4 regions of the Vibrio splendidus genome follow, and region 1 is predicted to be linked to each of the others. Evidence: predicted binding sites of a transcription regulator. Region 1 holds the regulator's gene; each other region holds the start of a gene.
The links. Region 1 encodes PurR, which represses purine synthesis genes. Its sites were predicted from a motif close to TNANGNAAACGTTTNCNTNA; they were not measured.
Positions count from the first base shown of each region.

Region 2: a site for PurR is predicted at 3,603-3,622, ahead of glpX (class II fructose-bisphosphatase). Genes of this name have one in related genera too.
Region 3: a site for PurR is predicted at 1,771-1,790, ahead of OCU90_RS10525 (phosphoribosylaminoimidazolesuccinocarboxamide synthase). Genes of this name have one in related genera too.
Region 4: a site for PurR is predicted at 2,163-2,182, ahead of purM (phosphoribosylformylglycinamidine cyclo-ligase). Genes of this name have one in related genera too.

Region 1 is NZ_AP025508.1:2,595,887-2,600,951, forward strand. Features, by position in the region: gene torR (two-component system response regulator TorR) at 1-523, opposite strand, end outside; gene torD (molecular chaperone TorD) at 809-1,456, shown strand; gene purR (HTH-type transcriptional repressor PurR) at 1,773-2,777, shown strand; cyclic di-GMP riboswitch class I at 2,948-3,033, shown strand; gene OCU90_RS11560 (TfoX/Sxy family DNA transformation protein) at 3,161-3,751, shown strand; gene OCU90_RS11565 (TVP38/TMEM64 family protein) at 3,886-4,566, shown strand; gene OCU90_RS11570 (putative signal transducing protein) at 4,637-4,954, shown strand.
Region 2 is NZ_AP025508.1:3,597,521-3,602,585, forward strand. Features, by position in the region: gene hslU (HslU--HslV peptidase ATPase subunit) at 1-1,338, shown strand, start outside; gene OCU90_RS16180 (1,4-dihydroxy-2-naphthoate polyprenyltransferase) at 1,494-2,411, shown strand; gene rraA (ribonuclease E activity regulator RraA) at 2,485-3,003, shown strand; gene zapB (cell division protein ZapB) at 3,115-3,357, opposite strand; gene glpX (class II fructose-bisphosphatase) at 3,682-4,689, shown strand; gene OCU90_RS16200 (helix-turn-helix transcriptional regulator) at 4,852-5,065, shown strand, end outside.
Region 3 is NZ_AP025508.1:2,357,300-2,362,364, forward strand. Features, by position in the region: gene OCU90_RS10510 (tetratricopeptide repeat protein) at 1-413, shown strand, start outside; gene OCU90_RS10515 (hypothetical protein) at 579-767, shown strand; gene OCU90_RS10520 (SulA-like leucine-rich domain-containing protein) at 1,154-1,561, shown strand; gene OCU90_RS10525 (phosphoribosylaminoimidazolesuccinocarboxamide synthase) at 1,889-2,992, shown strand; gene OCU90_RS10530 (hypothetical protein) at 3,168-3,545, opposite strand; gene OCU90_RS10535 (helicase-related protein) at 3,749-5,065, opposite strand, start outside.
Region 4 is NZ_AP025508.1:2,984,521-2,989,585, reverse strand. Features, by position in the region: gene OCU90_RS13240 (class II glutamine amidotransferase) at 1-91, shown strand, start outside; gene purN (phosphoribosylglycinamide formyltransferase) at 252-938, opposite strand; gene purM (phosphoribosylformylglycinamidine cyclo-ligase) at 1,059-2,099, opposite strand; gene upp (uracil phosphoribosyltransferase) at 2,269-2,895, shown strand; gene OCU90_RS13220 (uracil-xanthine permease family protein) at 3,044-4,282, opposite strand; gene OCU90_RS13215 (DUF2066 domain-containing protein) at 4,561-5,065, shown strand, end outside.

The sequences.
Region 1 (5,065 bases):
AGAGCGCAACCAACAGTTCATATTCAGCTTTAGTCAGTTTTACCGGTTCGCCGTTTTTGCTTAGCGCACGACGAGGGATATCAAACGTCCACTCACCAAAACGAACCACAGATTCGTCTTCAGTCTCTTCAACCTTACCTGCTGCTGTTTTACGAGCGGCAGAAATGCGCCAAAGTAGGTTTTTAACTCGAACCAATAACTCGCGAAGTTCGAAGGGTTTAGTAACGTAATCGTCAGCGCCCATTTCAAGGCCAACGATTTTGTCGATGCTATCCGTGCGTCCAGTAACTAAAATAATTCCAATGTCTGATTGACTGCGTAATTCGCGAGTTAGCATCAATCCATCTTCGCCTGGTAAGTTGATGTCCAGCATAATGAGGTCAACGTTGTTTTCTTCTAACACGTTTCTCATTTGAGCGCCGCTTTCTGCTTCGCTTACTGTGTAACCTTCGTTCTGGAAGTATCCGACCAGTTTACTGCGGGTTACCACATCATCTTCTACGACTAATACGTGATAGCTCATCTACACCACTTTTCTTATTTAATAGTTTCAGTGACTATTCTATTCATAACTCGTAACAATTCTAGTGGTACACAAGATAAAAGCCAGAAACATGGATCTTTTTTGATACAAGACAATCTTAAACCTTGCTATTTATCGTCCATCGCAATTCAATATAGGCATTACTACTAACGAGTAACTTTGCGTTTCGCAAATAACCTTGTTATTCAGCCTTGGTGTGCTTATGCACTAGTGACTTCAAGATGCATATAAGTAACACCACAAGACTAAATCAGGATCTAAGAAATGAAAGATACGAAAGCGTTCAACGAGCAAAGAGCAGAAATATACTGGTGGCTATCAAGCTTATTCGCTAAAGAGCTCACTCAAGAAGAACTCGATCACTACCACTCTGTTGAAATTCGTTCTTTCCTAACTGGTTTAGGCGAAAATGAAACACTAAAGCCAGCGATCGATAGCCTAGTGGATGCGCTAAACCGCCTACAAACGCGTGAAGATGCTCAACTAGAATTGTCTGCTGACTTCTGTGACTTATTCTTAAAAACAGATAAGCATGGCGCACTTCCTTACGCTTCTATGTATATCGGTGAGACTGGCCTTTTGAATGATAAGCCAGCAAAAGATATGGAAGAGATCATGGCTAAGCACAACTTAGTGGTGAACCAAGACCTAAAAGAACCAGCTGACCACATCGCTATCGAACTCGACTTCCTTGGCAACTTGATCATCCGTTCTAATGAAACTGAGCTTGAAGAAGAGCTAGAAAAATCGTTCATTGTTCAACAGCAATTTATCGAGCAACAACTTCTTACTTGGGTACCAAAGTTCAACGTTAAATGTCATGACGTTGACGAATTCGGTTTCTACGCATCAGTCTCATCTCTGTTACTTGCATTCTGCAAATTGGACACACAATACCTCGCTGGTGAATAAGCTTATTGGATGACTCGTTAAATAAATTCAGAAGAATGTGACAATTCACCCGGATTTCCGGGTGAATTTTATTGCGAGTAATTTCTAGTCAGTCTAAAATTGTGACCGCAAACGATAAAATATGAAACATTCACGAAATGCTATGCTTATTATAGTTTTGAGCATTTCGGTGTTAAGACAAGCCGCTCAATAGCGGTTTTTTGTTTTTTAGCACTTTAGTACCCAAAGAGCCCTACAAATTTAAGCTCTTAGTTAGGTAGCTTAACGGCTACTTCATTCCGTACTTTGGGAAAGTAGCTTCTAATAGGATAAAACCATGGCCACTATAAAAGATGTCGCTCGCTTAGCAGGCGTATCAACAACAACCGTTTCTCACGTAATCAACAAAACTCGCTTTGTTGCAGAAGCGACGCAAGAAAAAGTAAATAAAGCCGTAGACGAACTGAACTATGCACCAAGTGCCGTTGCTCGTAGTTTGAAGTGCAATACAACCCGCACTATCGGCATGCTAGTTACTCAATCAACTAACCTATTCTTCTCTGAAGTTATCGATGGTGTTGAAAGCTACTGCTACCGTCAAGGTTACACTTTGATCCTGTGTAATACGGGCGGTATCTATGAGAAGCAACGTGACTACATTCGAATGCTTGCAGAGAAACGTGTAGATGGCATCTTAGTTATGTGTTCTGACCTAACTGAAGAGCTGAGAGGCATGTTAGACCGTCACGCTGACATTCCTAAAGTGATTATGGATTGGGGCCCTGAGAGTTCTCAAGCAGATAAGATCATCGACAACTCTGAAGAAGGTGGTTACCTAGCGACCAAATACCTCATTGATCACGGTCACTCCAAGATTGCTTGTTTAAGTGGCCACTTAGACAAAGCGGCATGTGTTGAACGCATCGCGGGTTACAAACGCGCACTCAACGAAGCTAAGATTGCTGCCGATGATAACATGATCATTGAAGGTAACTTCGAGTGTGATACTGCGGTTCTTGCGGCAGAGAAAATCATTAAGATGGTAGATCGCCCAACGGCCGTATTCTGTTTTAACGACACGATGGCACTCGGCCTAATGAGCAGACTGCAAGAGAAAGGAATTCGTATCCCTGAAGATATTTCAGTGATCGGCTATGACAACATCGAGCTGGCTGAATACTTCTCTCCGCCGTTAACAACGGTTCACCAACCCAAACGTCGTGTTGGTAAGAACGCTTTCGAAATTTTGTTAGAACGCATTAAAGATAAAGACCATGAAAAGCGTGTGTTCGAAATGCATCCTGAAATTGTTGAGCGAAGCACAGTTAAAACGTTAAATTAATTGATAAATTCAGTTTAATATAATTAAGCGCACCTTTAGGTGCGCTTTTTTTATCAACAACATGAATGAACCTGGTATCATACTGGAAAGATCATTAATTGAAGCAATATCACATTTTGAAATAACAAGTGTGAGCCTCATTCAACAAAAACTTTATTCTATTCAATCAGTCACGCACAGGGCAAATCACTTGAAAGAGTGAGACGCAAAGCTTCCGGCCTAAACCACTCGTTGGTATGGTAGCGGGGTTACCGATGGCAAAATGCAGTAACTACTAATAATTTAGTAATTTACGGCTAATTGACAATTTAATTGCAACATTTTGCTAATCTCTCGGACCTGCTTATTTGGTGGCGTAGTTCAAATACACCGAGATAAATAACATGGATAAACCGATACTAAAGGATTCAATGAAATTATTTGAATCCCTAGGAAAAATAAAATCACGCTCGATGTTTGGTGGCTTCGGTCTTTTTGCTGATGACACTATGTTTGCTCTGGTTGTAAATGACCAGTTGCACATACGAGCAGACAAATGCACAACGAAACAGTTCGAACAACAAGGGTTTCAACCGTACGTCTACAAAAAACGTGGTTTCCCTGTCGTTACTAAATATTTCGCTTTACCTGAAGGCCTGTGGCAAGACCAAGAGAAAATCTTGCAGCTTGCAACGACGTCTCTGGGTTTTGCTAAAGAAGAAAAAGCTGAGCAATCTTCAGCTAAGCCTACTCGACTCAAAGATCTGCCCAACCTTCGACTCGCCACTGAGCGTATGTTGAAAAAAGCAGGGATCGATTCCGTAGAACGTTTATATGAATCTGGCTCTGTAAACGCATTTAACGCCATCAAAGAATCACATGCGTCTTCTGTCAGTATTGAACTACTTTGGGCGTTAGAAGGCGCGATCAATGGCACACATTGGTCTGTTATACCGCAGCAGCGTCGTGAAGAGCTTATCAATCGCGTCAATTAACATTGTCAGTGCAAATTATCTATATAACTAAGCCGCATTTACTGCGGCTTTTTTTATATCTGCTGAAAGTTAATCTATGCTTTGCCTGTCTATCTATACTAATGGTATACATTGAAAATTTGGAGGAAGTATCAATGAGTAAGAAAATGATATTGGGTATTGTGTTGGTCGTAACCATCGTCTTGTTAGGCGTCAATTTCGGCCAATACCTAACGCTTGAAAATGCCAAGGCCCAACAAGCCGTTTTAAATGACTACATTGATAGCAACTTCATTGCTGCCGCTGCTATCTATTTTGTCGCGTATATAATGATTACTGCTTTCTCCATTCCTGGTGCCGCTGTTGTGACCCTATTAGGGGCCGCGCTATTTGGCTTCTGGAACAGCTTGCTGCTGGTATCTTTCGCGAGTGCGATCGGTGCGACCTTAGCATTCTTAAGTAGCCGTTATCTGTTACGTGACTGGATTCAAACCAAGTTTGGTGACAAATTAGCAACGATTAACAAGGGCGTTGAAAAAGACGGAGCATTTTACTTATTTTCTCTGCGTCTGATTCCTGTCTTCCCGTTTTTCCTTATCAATCTGTTGATGGGTCTAACACCGATGTCAGTGAGTCGTTACTACATTACGAGTCAAATAGGGATGTTACCGGGTACTGCTGTTTTCTTGAATGCTGGTACTCAACTCGCGGAAATTGATTCACTTTCGGGTATCGTGTCCCCTTCAGTACTATTGTCATTTGCCTTACTGGGTGTATTCCCAATCATTGCTAAATGGTTGATGAATAAATTTCGCTCAGCACCTGTGGCTGAATAACGTATATAACTGAATAACGTATACTTATAATAGCTAAATAACGCATATAGCCAGATAAGGTTCTATCTCAATGAAAATCTTCAGTGCATCGAATCCGACAGAAGCTCATATCATCTGTGGATTGTTAGAAAGCGAGAATATTGCCTGTGAAGTCCGTGGTGAAGGGTTGTTCGGATTGAAAGGGGAAATCCCATTCACTGAAGAAACTGACCCTTACGTATGGTTATATGAGCTAGAATTGGCGAGCAAAGCCCGGGCAGTTGTTAATGACTACCAGAAACAGCAAGATTCGATCATCTATGAAGAGTGGCGTTGTGGTGAGTGTCATGAAGTCAACGAAGCGCAATTCGGCTCTTGCTGGCAGTGCGGTGCTGCTTCACCTGAATAGTAAGGTTTCAGTGACCTTATAGAACGATTCGGTCAGATACCTCCTCCAAATAAAAACGGGAAGCTAAAATTAGCTTCCCGTTTTTGTTTCAATTCTATTCGAGCATCTGTT
Region 2 (5,065 bases), 1.0 Mb from region 1:
TCTGAGATGACTCCTCGCGAAATTGTTCACGAACTCAATCGCCACATTATCGGCCAAGACAACGCTAAGCGTTCAGTGGCTATCGCTCTACGTAACCGCTGGCGTCGTATGCAGCTTGAAGAAAGCCTGCGTGTTGAAGTTTCGCCAAAAAACATCCTAATGATTGGCCCAACGGGTGTGGGTAAAACTGAAATTGCTCGCCGTCTAGCGAAACTCGCTAATGCGCCGTTCATCAAGGTAGAAGCGACTAAGTTCACCGAAGTTGGCTACGTTGGTAAAGAAGTTGAGACCATCATCCGTGATCTAACGGACGTTGCGATCAAGATGACGCATCAACAAGCGATGGAAAAAGTACAATACCGCGCTGAAGAGCAAGCTGAAGAACGCATTCTTGATGCCCTTCTACCACCAGCACGTGATGCTTGGGGTCAGAACGAGCAATCAACTGAAGACACCACCTCTTCAAACACTCGCCAGATTTTCCGCAAGAAACTGCGCGAAGGTAAGCTAGACGACAAAGAGATCGAAGTCGATGTGGCCGCACCGCAAATGGGCGTAGAAATCATGTCACCTCCTGGTATGGAAGAGATGACCAACCAGCTGCAAGGCATGTTCCAAAACCTAGCTGGCGACACCAAGAAAAAGCGTAAGATGAAAATCAAAGACGCATTCAAAGCACTGACAGAAGAAGAAGCTGCGAAGCTTGTGAACCAAGAAGAGCTAAAAGAGAGCGCGATCTTCAACGCTGAAAACAACGGCATCGTATTCATCGATGAGATCGACAAAATCTGTAAGCGTGGCGACAGCTCAGGCCCAGACGTATCTCGTGAAGGTGTTCAACGTGACCTACTGCCTCTAATCGAAGGCAGCACAGTATCAACGAAGCACGGCATGGTTAAAACTGACCACATCTTGTTTATCACATCAGGTGCTTTCCAAGTGGCTAAGCCATCTGACCTGATCCCTGAACTGCAAGGTCGTCTACCAATCCGCGTAGAACTTGAAGCGCTTTCTGCACATGACTTCAAACGTATTCTTACTGAACCAAAGGCGTCACTGACCGAGCAGTACATTGCCCTGATGAAAACAGAAGATGTCGGCATTGAGTTCACTGAAGATGGCATCAACCAGATTGCAGACGCAGCATGGCGTGTGAACGAAACCACTGAAAACATCGGTGCGCGTCGTTTACACACCGTCATGGAGCGCCTAATGGATGAAATTTCATTTGACGCAACAGACCGAGCAGGCAGTAAATTGCTGATTGATGAAGCTTATGTAATATCTAAGCTTGGCGAGCTCGTAGAAGACGAAGACCTAAGTCGCTTCATCCTGTAGCACACAAAACTCCAACTTATTGCTCTATCTCAAAGAAATAGCAGCTAATAAGCGAATTCAAGGCCCACTTTCGAGTGGGCTTTTTATTACCCGAAAAATGGGCGTATACTCAAATCACAGTTTGAAACGAAGACTTACAAAGAAATAGACCTACGATGAAACAATCTCTACTGATTTGGCTTGATGCCGCACGACCAAAAACTCTGCCTCTCGCACTCGTCTCTATTCTTACAGGAAGTAGTTTAGCGTTCGCCGGCGGTCAGTTTTCTCTATCAATAGCCCTACTGGCTTTTTTAACTGCCACCTTATTACAAATTTTATCGAACCTAGCCAATGACTATGGTGACGCAGTAAAAGGCACAGACAACGAAAACCGTCTGGGGCCAACACGCGCAATGCAATCCGGCGCGGTGACCGCGAAAACCATGAAGCAAGCCATCATCCTCAACATCGTGTTTACCATGCTCGCTGGGCTGATTCTTATTTTTCATGCCTTAACCTCGATTGAAAGCATCTTATCTTTCATCGCGTTAGGCGTATTAGCCATAATGGCTGCCATCGCTTACACAGTGGGCAATAAACCTTATGGTTATATTGGCCTTGGCGACTTATCGGTATTTATCTTCTTCGGTTTGTTAGGCGTTTCAGGCACATACTTCCTACACACTGGTCATGTTGAGCCAAGCCTATTTCTTCCGGCCTTAGGCTGTGGATTAATGGCGGTTGCGGTACTCAACATCAACAACATGCGTGATATAGAGAACGACAGTGAATGTGGTAAGCGCACCATGGCGGTTCGCCTAGGGCAACGCAAAGCCAAGCACTATCATTTTGCACTGCTTGGGCTCGCCCTTGCTTCTTTCGCTATCTACCTACTGATTCAAGAAAAACCGGTCTGGATCAGCCTGCCGTTTTTATTGAGCATTGTTATTGTTTACAAACATGGCAAGGCCGTTTGGGAAACCGAAAAACCAGCGCAGATTGCACCAATGATGCCAGTGATTGTGAAATGCTCACTGGTCACTAACCTATTGTTTGCAGGGGTTGTCGTAGCTCAAACTCTATTGAGTTAAATGAGACTAATCATTGCAAAGGGATCAAGCACCGATATACTCAAAGTAAGCTCATTGTTCAAAAGGTATACTAATGGAATACAACACTTCAGCACTGTGCGACATATATTTGGATCAAGTTGATGTCGTGGAGCCCATGTTCAGCAACTTCGGTGGACGTGCATCCTTCGCAGGACAGATCACGACATTAAAGTGTTTTGAAGACAATGCTTTGATTCGCTCCGTATTAGAGCAAGATGGTCTGGGACGTGTGTTGTTAATCGATGGTGGCGGCTCACTACGCAAAGCGCTGATCGATGCTGAGATTGCCCTACTTGTCGAAGACAATGAGTGGGAAGGTATTGTGGTTTACGGCTGTGTTCGTGAAGTCGATGAGCTAGAAGACATGAACATTGGTATTCAGGCTTTGGCTTCAATCCCTGTTGGTGCGAGCCAAGCAGGTGTCGGCGAATTGGACGTACCGGTCAACTTTGGCAGCGTAACCTTCTTACCGGAAGATTACCTCTACGCTGACAACACCGGTATTATTCTTTCGGCAGAGCCTTTAGATGTAGAACTTGATCTGGATGTTGAAGAAGAAGAGATCGAGTAACTCTCACTCAGCTTCAAATAATAAAACAACCATAAGAACACGAAGCATAAGAATACAAACAAAAACGCCCGCTACTCAGTAGCGGGCGTTTTTTTAAATCTGAAGAGTCAATTACTCTACGTCATCCATTTTACCAAGAAGGTTACGGATGCGATCTTGCCACGCTGAATGCTCTTCCTGCATTTGCTGAGTTTTTTGCTCTAGCTCGTGACGGCTTTCTTTAAGCTCACCAGCTTCTGTTGCTAGTGCTTGTTTCTCTTCTTTAAGCTCTTCCACTTCCATTTGAAGAAGTGCAATTGTATCTACTGCTGTTTGAATTTTTGCTTCTAGCTGCTCTAGTACTTCAAAAGACATTCTGGCCTACCTTTAAGTTATCCGTTTGATGGTGAAGGTCTACTCCACTTATTTCCCCATTCTACTCAGCAGAGCAAGGATAAACACTCAATATATTCGATATTTTGCGCCATTCGATGAAAAAAACAGCGCTTTTTACCGAATATTGACGTGAATTATTACTACCGCGACAACAGACTGATTATTTTGATGAATATTACCTGTTTTCACCCGCAAATTGATCAAGAGCAATCCCCAAAAAACAAAAAGGCAAACGTTTCCTTTGGGATATGGTAAAATTCGCCGCGAAATTTCTATTCCCCTTTTGAAAATTTTGGAGTCCGCATGAAACGCGATTTAGCAATGTCATTCTCTCGTGTCACTGAAGGTGCAGCACTAGCTGGTTACAAGTGGCTTGGCCGCGGCGATAAAAACGCTGCAGATGGCGCTGCTGTAGAAGTAATGCGTAGCCTACTGAACAAAACCGAAATTAGCGGCGAGATCGTTATCGGCGAAGGTGAAATCGATGATGCACCTATGCTATACATCGGCGAAAACGTCGGTATTGGCGGTGATGCGGTAGATATCGCCGTTGACCCAATTGAGGGGACACGCATGACAGCAATGGGCCAATCAAATGCATTGGCTGTATTGGCTGCAGGCGAAAAAGGTAGCTTCCTAAAAGCACCTGACATGTACATGGAAAAATTGGTTGTTGGTCCTGGCGCAAAAGGCGTGATTGACCTAGAACTGCCACTGACAGAAAACCTAGAAAACATTGCGAAAGCACTAGGTAAAACACTCGATACACTGGTAGTAACCACACTGGCTAAGCCACGTCATGATCAAGTGATTGCCGATATGCAAGCAATGGGCGTTCGTGTATTCGCAGTGCCAGATGGTGATGTTGCTGCTTCTATCCTCACGTGTATGCCAGACAGTGAAGTCGACGTAATGTACTGCATCGGCGGCGCGCCTGAAGGCGTGGTTTCGGCTGCGGTTATTCGCGCACTCGACGGCGACATGCACGCACGTCTGCTTCCTCGTCATGAAGTAAAAGGCGATACAGAAGAGAACCGCAAACACGGTGAGCTTGAACTAGAGCGTTGTGCAGAAATGGGCGTAACGGCGGGCATCGTATTGAAGATGGAAGACATGGCTCGTAGCGACAACGTTGTATTCTCAGCAACCGGCATTACTAAGGGTGACCTTCTAGAGGGCATCACACGTACAGGCAATATCGCAACTACAGAAACACTGCTTATCCGTGGTCGCTGCCGTACTATTCGTCGCATCAAGTCTATTCACTATCTAGAACGTAAAGACCCAGAAGTGATTGGTCACATCCTGTAAACCTAAACTAGGTTCAACAGAACACGCGAAGGCTGATACCAAGTATCAGCCTTTTGTTTTATTGGCCATCAATAACCTGTGCATTTCACCTACGCCATAGTAAATGGTTTGCTTTATAAACACCTTGCCTCATAATAGTAAGGTTCATTAGGTAGAGATAGTATGAAAACAAGCGACAAAATCTTACAGACCATTAAGCGTCAAGGCGCGGTAACCGCGAAACAACTGTCAGAAGAATTTGGCATGACGACAATGGGTGCCAGACAGCACCTACAAAGTTTGGAAGATGACGGTATTCTTGCGTTTCATGATGTTAAAGTAAAAGTGGGTCGCCCGACTCGCCACTGGTCCCTGACTCAACAAGGCCATGGTCAAT
Region 3 (5,065 bases), 240 kb from region 1:
ATATGATCGGCGCAGTACTGGCCGTTTTAATTGCAATAGTGAGTATCAGCGCGACTCTGGTTGTATCGCGAAAGCGACAGATTCTGAAGTCTGGTGAGTTAAATCAGCAACAGCAGACACTTGAAGCGCAGCTTAGCGCCAAAGACTTCACAATCAAACAGCAAAAGCGCCAACTTCAGACTATCTATAACGAACTGAAGAAGCAGAAAAACAACAAGAGCTTGAACAATTTTCAGGTAGCTTGTGCGCTATTTGGCTACACGCCTAGCTCAATTCCAGACCAGAAAAGCATCAAGATACGATACAAACAATTATCAAAGATCTACCATCCAGATGGTCACGGATGTGACGAAGAAATGAAACGTTTGAACAATGCGCTAAAAACCATTTTACAAAATGTTACAAAACCGTAAACAACTACACATATTAAATTTGCAAGGTCGCAAAGATATCGATTTTATTAGTGTTGCAATCGATCCCCCTCTCAAAAACGGGTAACAAACTATTAACTAATGGGTCTTACTTGTGTCATAATTTGCGCCGAAAATACACCTGACTTAAACAGGTGAGGAGAGAATATGTTCACAATAGAAGGCGTTTGTGATTGGTGCAAAAAGCCAAGCCTAGTTAAAAAGCACGACTACCTAGATGGTAAGTGTCATCATGCATGTAAAGAGTGCAATGATATTGCAACCATTGATGTTCGCCAGTTCAATATTGGTGAAATGGAAATGAGAGCAAAACTCTCCCAAGCGACATTGAGATAAGCAACACCGTTGAAATATAAGAAAGCGCCTAAGGCGCTTTTTTTGTGTCTGTGGTTTTAGATCTTCTCTCTTCTCTCTTCTCTCTTCTCTCTTCTCTCTTCTCTCTTCTCTCTTCTCTCTTCTCTCTTCTCTCTTCTATACAGGTGTATACAGTACTTTTCTGTCAAAACCACTGTATACACCTGTATAAAGCTCACATTTTTTCAACTTATGAGACAAAACAGCAAATTCATTCGAATTTAATTTATTAAATAATTTCAATCACTTAACAACATCCTACCTATCACTTCAGACAAAATCGTCCAATAATCCCGCAAAAAACGCTTGATCTTATAAGCAACTAAAACTACTGTATACACATACAGCATGTATATAAGGACAGCAAAATGATTCAAGCACACGTTAAAGCCCAACACTCTAGCCCGCTAGTTCACTGCGCATTTACATCAGTTTCTCGTAAAAGCAAAAATTCAAACGAGGAAGCGTTATTTGCAAGAATGGCGTTGCTGTCCAACCAACATCAGTGGCTACTGTTTACCGCTCAAACACCGAGACCATCCGCCAAGCAGCTGAAGCAACATAATGTTTGCTGCGACCGAGTTATTCATATGAAAGCCTCTCATCAAATGACTGAGGTAGAAACCGTCGAGAAAGCCATTCGCTCTAAGAATGCGAGTGCGATTGTGGCAAGTGCATCGATTGATCAATTCAGTCAGCAATATCTAAGAACATTAGGAATGCGCTTTCAGTGTGAAGTCTTCTTTATGGATGCGAATTCAGAGCGTATTCACTAAGCCACCTTGCTTAATATCATGTTGGCTTAATAACATTGTTGGCTCAAAAACATAGCCCATACACATAGCTTAATCTTTTAGCTAACAAACTTAAGTTAACTTAACAGCATAGCTCCAAAACACAGTCCAAATATACTGCCTTCCCCTGCCCTACGATTCGCCTATTTTTTGGCGAATTGTTAGGCGGGGGTTTTTATTTAAACAATAGATTTAGCAATCGTTTGCTTTTTATCTGGAAGGAAATAGTAGATTGAGTATAATGCCCGTCTAATCATGTGCACACCGCACTTCTCTGTATGACGTTTGATAAAAGATAGGAATGTCTAAATGAGCCTTGCTGATCAAGTTCTTGCCGTAAATGATGACCTACCAATCCGTACTGACAAACCTGTCCACAGTGGCAAAGTTCGCTCAGTCTACTGGTTAACTGAAGAAGATAGTCAACGACTAATCAAAGAGAAAGGCTACGATGTAGCACCAGATGCGCCTTTAGCAATCATGGTGATCAGTGACCGTATCTCTGCATTTGATTGTATCTGGCGTGGTGAAGGTAATCTTAAAGGTGTTCCCGGTAAGGGAGCGGCTCTGAATGCTATCTCTAACCACTGGTTCAAATTGTTTAAAGACAACGGACTTGCTGACAGTCATATTCTTGATATCCCCCACCCGTTTGTATGGATTGTACAAAAAGCTCGCCCAGTTATGATTGAAGCGATTTGTCGTCAATACATCACCGGCTCAATGTGGCGTGCATACGCAAACGGCGAACGTGAATTCTGTGGTATCGAGATGCCTGAAGGCCTCGAGAAAGACAAGAAGCTACCTGAGCTACTGATCACGCCTTCAACAAAAGGGATTTTGAAAGGTATCCCTGGTGTTCCAGAAGCTGACGATGTGAACATCTCGCGTAACAACATCGAAGATAACTTCGCAGCGTTCAACTTTACTCAAGCAAGCGATATCGCGCACTACGAGAAGCTGTTAAAAGAAGGCTTCAACGTTATCAGCCAAGCACTTGCGAAAGTCGACCAAACCTTTGTGGATACAAAGTTTGAATTTGGTTACGTCAACGATGCTCAAGGTAAAGAAAAGCTGATCTACATGGACGAAGTGGGTACGCCAGATTCATCTCGCATTTGGGATACTCAGGAATACAACAAAGGCAATATCGTTGAAAACTCTAAAGAGGGTTTCCGTCAGTTCTTGCTTAACTACTTCCCTGATGCAGACATTCTTTTGAACAAAGAACGCATGCCAGAACGTGAAGCATTAGCTCGTGACAATGAACTGCCTCTCGATTCACTGATGTCTCTGTCGCGTACTTATCTTGATATCGCAGCGAAAATCACAGGTGCAGAGATCGTACTGAGCGAGAATCCTAAGCAAGAAATCATCGATGTACTGCGTGCTGACTATGGTCTAGTCGACTGATTGCATTCTAGAAAGCGAGTAAGCTCGTAAACACAAGTTTCAGATACTAAAAGGGCCTCATCATTATTGAGGCCCTTTTTACGTGTGCGATTTTTAATATTCTTTGAGCTCGCTTCTAAGCTATATGCTCTAGGCTCTAAGCTCTAAGCTCTAAGCTCTAAGTAATAATGAGAGATTACAACTTGATAGTAAACTCTTCTCCAGTATTCTCGGCGATCACCAAATGACTGCGCGTCTCGATGTACTCTATCTGCTCTTCTTCAAGAGAATATGGCATAACAACTTTGAGCTCATTGATCCCTTCCAGCCTAGCTAGCTTAAGTAAGGTAACAATGTTTGACTCATCACTTTTACGCGTCGACATTGATTTTAATGCCATCTGCCATAAACGATCTTCAGGGCTTGCTAGCTCTTTAATGCTATCTCGCCAGACGGTACTGAATACTGGCGCAATTGTGGTTAGTGCTTCCAGAAAAGTCCATTTTTTACTGCATGAGGCGCCAAGAAAGGTTGTGTAATCGAACTCTACACGCGTCTCTATCTGTTTTTCCATGATGTCCCCCGACACTTTGACAACACAATATACTCAATATCTATCAACTCTTTCTTTATAGCAATAGGATATAGAAGAATAGTCTTTTATGACCTTTTGATTGGTTAAAAAGGCATATAAAAATCAATTTTGTAACAAAATAAGCACTGAATAATCATATATGCACCTATTTGATTAATATTTTAGAGATAAAACTTATCTATCTATTTTATATCAATTATCCGGCTCGCTTTTTTGTATTGAATACGCCAGCCAGACCATGTTGGCAGCTCCCAGCGTTTTGGTGATAACTTTCGGCTACCCGATTGATAGTGAACGTAAATCAGCTTTCGCGCGGGCAAGTATTCTACATCGAGTTGTAAGTCGGCAAGGCTCAGTGCAAACGGGTATTTTTCAGAGAACTCTGAATAGAACCAACTTGGAATCCCATGGAAAGGTATGTCTGCATGGTCGAACATTTCCAATTCGCTCACATCAGTGACACCTAGCACCTCAAGCTGCTCTATCAACCATAGCTCAAAGTTAATGTTCTCAATTTCTGGTGTGTATTGGGTTTGTTCATCGAGACCGAGTTTCACATACAGCTGCCAGTGTTTGATTTCTTGAGTGCGAACCTTTGCAAAACCGGGAAGTTGGACGCCTTTTAACACAAGATCGACAATAGGCTTTAATGATAGTTGCCCTTCAGCCGCGACGAGCTTAGTCGTAATTGTACGGCTTGCGTATACCAAAGCCATCTCGGTAAAGACACCATCATCATTTACTCTTGTTTCACCTTGCTCCCACTCTCCGAGTTCAGCTTCAATGATAAGCTCAAGAGGAATAGGTGCCGTGACCGTCGCTAAGGTCAGTGTTTGCTTAACACCTCTTCCCGGCAAACTATGGGTATCAAGCACCAACATCGCTTGTGCATTGTCCGGGAAACGATTCTGACGGCCGAGTACTGCCTCTAACACTCCATTGGCAAAGGCTTCTTTCCTCTTCAGTCGGCGCACAAACACCAGCTCAGGATGCAAATTCACAATAGTCTTAAGCAGCTCAATACGTTGGAAACGTGACGCGACTTCTAACTGAGGAAGTTCAAACACCTCACGCATTTGCTTTGCCAGCCCTTGTGCTTCATTCAGTGCCTGTTGGTCTATTTCTAGATGCGGATAATCGCGACCACGAACAATCTGAATCAACAGGCTTAGATCACACCCTTCCTTTTCTTGCTGAGCCAGCGCTTCAAGATGTTCTGCATTGGTTGGTAATTGGTATAAGCGAGCAGGAACGGACAACGCCGCGGTGAGATCGACCATCGCTTCTTTTAAGGCTTTGGTTTTGATTCGAGTAACGATGTCGGCATACAAAGCATCAATCGGCAATGGATACAGCTTTTTACCATGCTCGGTAATTTGATGGTCGGCGTTAATCGCCTCCATCGTCAGCAAGGTTTGAGTCGCGCTGTTTAATGACTTCTCAGGAATAGGATCAAGGAAGGACAAGCTCTCAAACGGAGCACCACAACATGCCGCGGC
Region 4 (5,065 bases), 390 kb from region 1:
GCTGATCGGCAATAACCACAAAGCATTGGAAGATGTTGCTTATGCACCTAAAAAGGTTGCAAGCCAAGCACCAACTGAGCCATTGAGCTAAACGTTCCGAATAGTATCATTTTTGATCCGAACAAAAGAAAGGCCGCTTACTGAACTAATAAGTCAGTAAGCGGCCTTTTTGTTTTCTGATTTTTAAGGGCTGCTCTTCAGTGATTTACTTTTTATTCCGTGATTTACTATTGCGCGAACAGCTATACAAATTACTCTTCTGCGTAACCGTGATTGCCTAATACTTTACCGTCTAAGACAGCTTGCCCGTTTACCATCGATAAACGATCTTCGGCAAACCATTTACAGACCATAGGGTAAATGCAGTGTTCTTGAGTCAGCACTCGACTTGCTAACATGTCAGCATCATCATCTTCAAATACTGGCACCTTAGCCTGTAAGATCACAGGGCCACCATCGAGTTCTTCGGTAACAAAGTGAACGCTGGTGCCGTGTTCTTTGTCTTGCGCATCAATGGCACGCTGGTGGGTGTGTAGGCCTGGGTACTTAGGTAACAGAGAAGGGTGGATATTGATCATTTTTCCCGCGTAATGGCGAACAAACTCTGAACTCAGAATGCGCATATAGCCAGCGAGTACGATTAGATCGGGTTGGTACGCATCGATCTGAACCATCAATTCATGATCAAACTCTTCACGGGAGTTAAATTCTTTTGGATTCACCGAGTGAGCGTCAACACCTGCTGATTTTGCACGCTCTAGACCAAAAGCATCCGCTTTATTTGAGAAAACGGCCTTAACAGAGGCGTCAATCGTGTGGCTGTCACAGGCATCCAAAATGGCTTGCAAGTTACTTCCGCTTCCTGAGACTAAAACGACGATGTTTTTCTTAGAGTGACTGTTATTCATAGAATGGCTGTTCTTCATAGAGTGGGTCATGCGATTGGTTAACTGAAGTATTTACAATGTACCTACATAAACTAAGGTTTTCTGCGGGCTAAATAGCAAAATGAGGACCATAAGGTCCTCATTGATTAACTAAGTAAGCGAACGCATCACTTATTTGATTTCAACTTGCTCTTCGCCAGCTTCAGCGTTAGCAATTTCACCGATAACCCAAGCGTTTTCGCCTTCAGCTTTCAGCAGTTCAACAGCAGCGTCTGCTTGATCTTTAGGTAGAGCAACAACTAGGCCTACACCACAGTTGAAAGTGCGGTACATTTCAAATGTCTCCACGTTACCTTTCTCTTGTAGCCAGTTGAAGATAGCAGGCCATTCCCAGCTCTTGCCATCAATGACTGCTTTAGTACCTTCAGGAAGTACGCGTGGGATGTTTTCCCAGAAACCACCACCTGTGATGTGCGAGATAGCATGAATGTCATGCTCAGCAATCATCTTAAGTGCCGACTTGATGTAAATCTTAGTAGGTTCTAGTAGGTGCTCACCAATAGTACGACCTTCTAGCTCTTCACTTTTATCAGCACCAGAAACTTCTAGAACTTTACGAATCAAAGAGTAACCGTTTGAGTGTGGACCACTTGAGCCAACAGCGATAAGTGCGTCGCCTGCTGCTACTTTAGTGCCATCAATGATGTCAGCCTTTTCTACAACACCAACACAGAAGCCAGCAACGTCGTAGTCGTCGCCTTCGTACATGCCTGGCATTTCAGCTGTTTCGCCACCGATTAGTGCACAACCTGCTTGAACACAACCTTCAGCAATACCTGAAACAACGTCTGCAGCTGTATCTACATCTAGCTTACCTGTTGCGTAGTAGTCTAGGAAGAATAACGGCTCACCACCTTGAACGATTAAGTCGTTCACACACATTGCCACTAGATCGATACCAATGGTGTCGTGTTTTTTCAGATCCAAAGCAAGGCGAAGTTTAGTACCAACACCATCAGTACCTGAAACAAGTACTGGCTCTTTGTATTTCGTTGGAAGTTCACATAGGGCGCCAAAGCCACCAATACCGCCCATTACTTCAGGGCGACGAGTGCGTTTAACAGCACCTTTGATACGGTCTACTAGTGCATTACCTGCGTCGATATCAACACCAGCGTCTTTGTAGCTTAGAGAAGAAGTATTACCACTCACGGGATAGTCCTCGAACTTAAGTTGGATGTGAAAACGGCGCTATTCTAACAGGGCTTGATTACCAAGAGCAAACGTTTGCGCGGTTTTTTTTATTAGAATAAAGATTCTGAAATAACCCCACAGTTCGTGTATAATCTACAGGTTTGTTTAAATATTGCCGGAGTTGGAAATGAAAGTTGTTGAAGTGAAACACCCGCTAGTAAAACATAAAATTGGCCTGATGCGTGAAGGTGACATTAGCACTAAGCGTTTTCGTGAGCTAGCGACAGAAGTGGGTAGCCTTCTAACATACGAAGCGACATCAGATTTTGAAACTGAGCGTGTGACGATTAACGGTTGGAACGGTCCAGTAGAAGTTGACCAAATTAAAGGTAAAAAAGTAACGGTAGTGCCAATCCTACGTGCTGGTCTAGGCATGATGGACGGCGTTCTTGAGCACATCCCAAGTGCACGTATCAGCGTTGTTGGTATCTACCGTGACGAAGAAACGCTTGAGCCGGTACCATACTTCAACAAGCTTGCATCTAACATCGACGAGCGTATTGCTCTAGTGGTAGATCCAATGCTTGCGACAGGTGGTTCTATGATCGCGACTATCGACCTTATGAAAGAGAAAGGTTGTAAGCACTTTAAAATTCTTGTGCTTGTTGCTGCTCCTGAAGGTATCGCTGCTCTAGAAAAAGCGCACCCAGATGTTGAGCTGTACACGGCTGCAATCGATGAGAAGCTAAACGACAAGGGCTACATTGTTCCTGGTCTTGGCGATGCTGGTGATAAGATCTTCGGTACTAAGTAATTCAGTTTCGGTTTAAGTTAATTTAAAGAGTTTTAAATTTAACTGAACCTGCTTAATTAGCCGTATAAATAAAAGGGAGAGCATTCGATGCTCTCCCTTTTTTGATCTTGTTAGGTTGTGATTTTTTGAATCCAGCCTTACCGATAAATTAATCGATTTGAGCTTTGTCTACTACGGTGTTGTCGCCTAATTCTTCTGGGAGGACTAGGTTAAGTAGGATTGCCACGATACCGCATAAGCTTACGCCCTGTAGGCTAAAGTCGCCGATGCCAAATGCCATGCCGCCAATACCGAAGACTAACGTAATACCCACAATCACAAGGTTGCGTGATTTATGTAGGTCTACTTTATTCTGAATTAGAGTATTCAAGCCTACCGTCGCGATAGAACCAAACAGTAGAATCATGATGCCGCCCATCACAGGAACTGGGATCGTTTGCAGAAGAGCGCCTAGCTTACCTACTAGAGCCAGAACAATCGCTGTTACTGCTGCCCAAGTCATGATCACTGGGTTGAATGCTTTAGTCAGCATTACAGCACCCGTTACTTCACTGTAGGTTGTATTGGGTGGCGCGCCCAGCATAGAAGCGGCAATCGTTGCCACACCATCACCAGTAATAGTGCGGTGTAAGCCTGGCTTCTTAAGGTAGTCTTTACCGGTTACGTTCGAGATAGCAAGCATGTCGCCCACGTGCTCAACAGCAGGTGCAATTGCCACAAACACCATAAAGAAGATAGCGTTGATGTTGAACTCTGGTGCCGTGAAGTTTGGTAGCGCTAACCAAGCTGCTTGAGCTACGGGGGTAAAATCAACGACACCGTATACCAAGCTCGTTACGTAACCCGCAACAATGCCACCAAAGATAGGCAATAATTTAAGGAAGCCTTTCGAGAAAACACTGATGACAATCGTCACTAGCAATGAAATAGACGAGATCCATAACGCGGCGTCTGCATCGATAAGTTGAACCGCACCATCGCCGGTTTTACCTAGCGCCATGTTTACTGCAACAGGCGCAAGACCTAAGCCGATAACCATGATCACAGGGCCAACCACCACGGGTGGAAGTAGTTTATGGATGAAGGCTACGCCACGCACTTTAATCAACGCGCCCATTAAGACATACACAACACCTGCTGCCATTAGGCCGCCCATGGTTGCACCGACACCCCAAGTTTGAATACCAAACATGATAGGCGCGATGAATGCAAAAGAAGACGCTAAAAAGATTGGCACTGAACGGCGTGTAATAAGTTGGAATAAAAGGGTACCGATACCCGCGCCAAAGAGTGCTACGTTGGGATCGAGTCCAGTCAGTAGCGGCACTAATACAAGCGCACCAAAAGCTACAAACAGCATTTGTGCACCTTGCAGAGCATTCTTCATGTTATGTCCTTAAAAATGGTCGTTATATGAAAAGTGAAAAATAAAATTCGCGGGATTCTATCACTTAGCAATCGATTGCCACACCAAATAGATCAAATTTATTTATCTTAGTGATATTTTATATTCGTCAAAGTTCGAAAAATTCAGTTTATAAGTGAGCGATTTATCATGGCCAGGTGATATTTTGTGGTTATTAAACACAGTGGGCGCTATCGACCTTGCCCCTCAATCCATAGTTGCTTATCATCTAGGCACAAGATTTGAATATTAGGATCAGTATGCGCTACATAGCATTGTTGTTGATGGGACTATTAGCCTCTCCGAGTTATGCCTTAACTCAAGTAGATATCTTTAGTGCTGAAGTTGCGATTAACGCTGAAAACAAACAGCCAGAACAAGTGGCAAGAAATACCGGCATGGAGCAGGTATTGATACGTGCGACTGGCCAAACTGATGTCGCTTCGAATGAGACGATTCAAAAGGCGATGCGTAAGAGTTCGCAGTACATGTCTCAAATGAGTTTTGGTGAAAGCAATGACCAATCAACATTGCGCATGCGTTTTAACGGCGCTCAAATCCGTTCGCTACTGACTCAAGCACAATTGCCGTACTGGCCTGATACTCGCTCAAATATCCTTGTTTGGCTGGTGGAAGAACAGAACTACGACAAGAATATTGTGTGGGAACACTCCAACTCACAATTAGCGGCAGGTTTACAAGCCAACGCAAAAGAGCGCGGTTTGCCTCTAACGCTACCAGTGGGTGATTTTGATGACATTACGG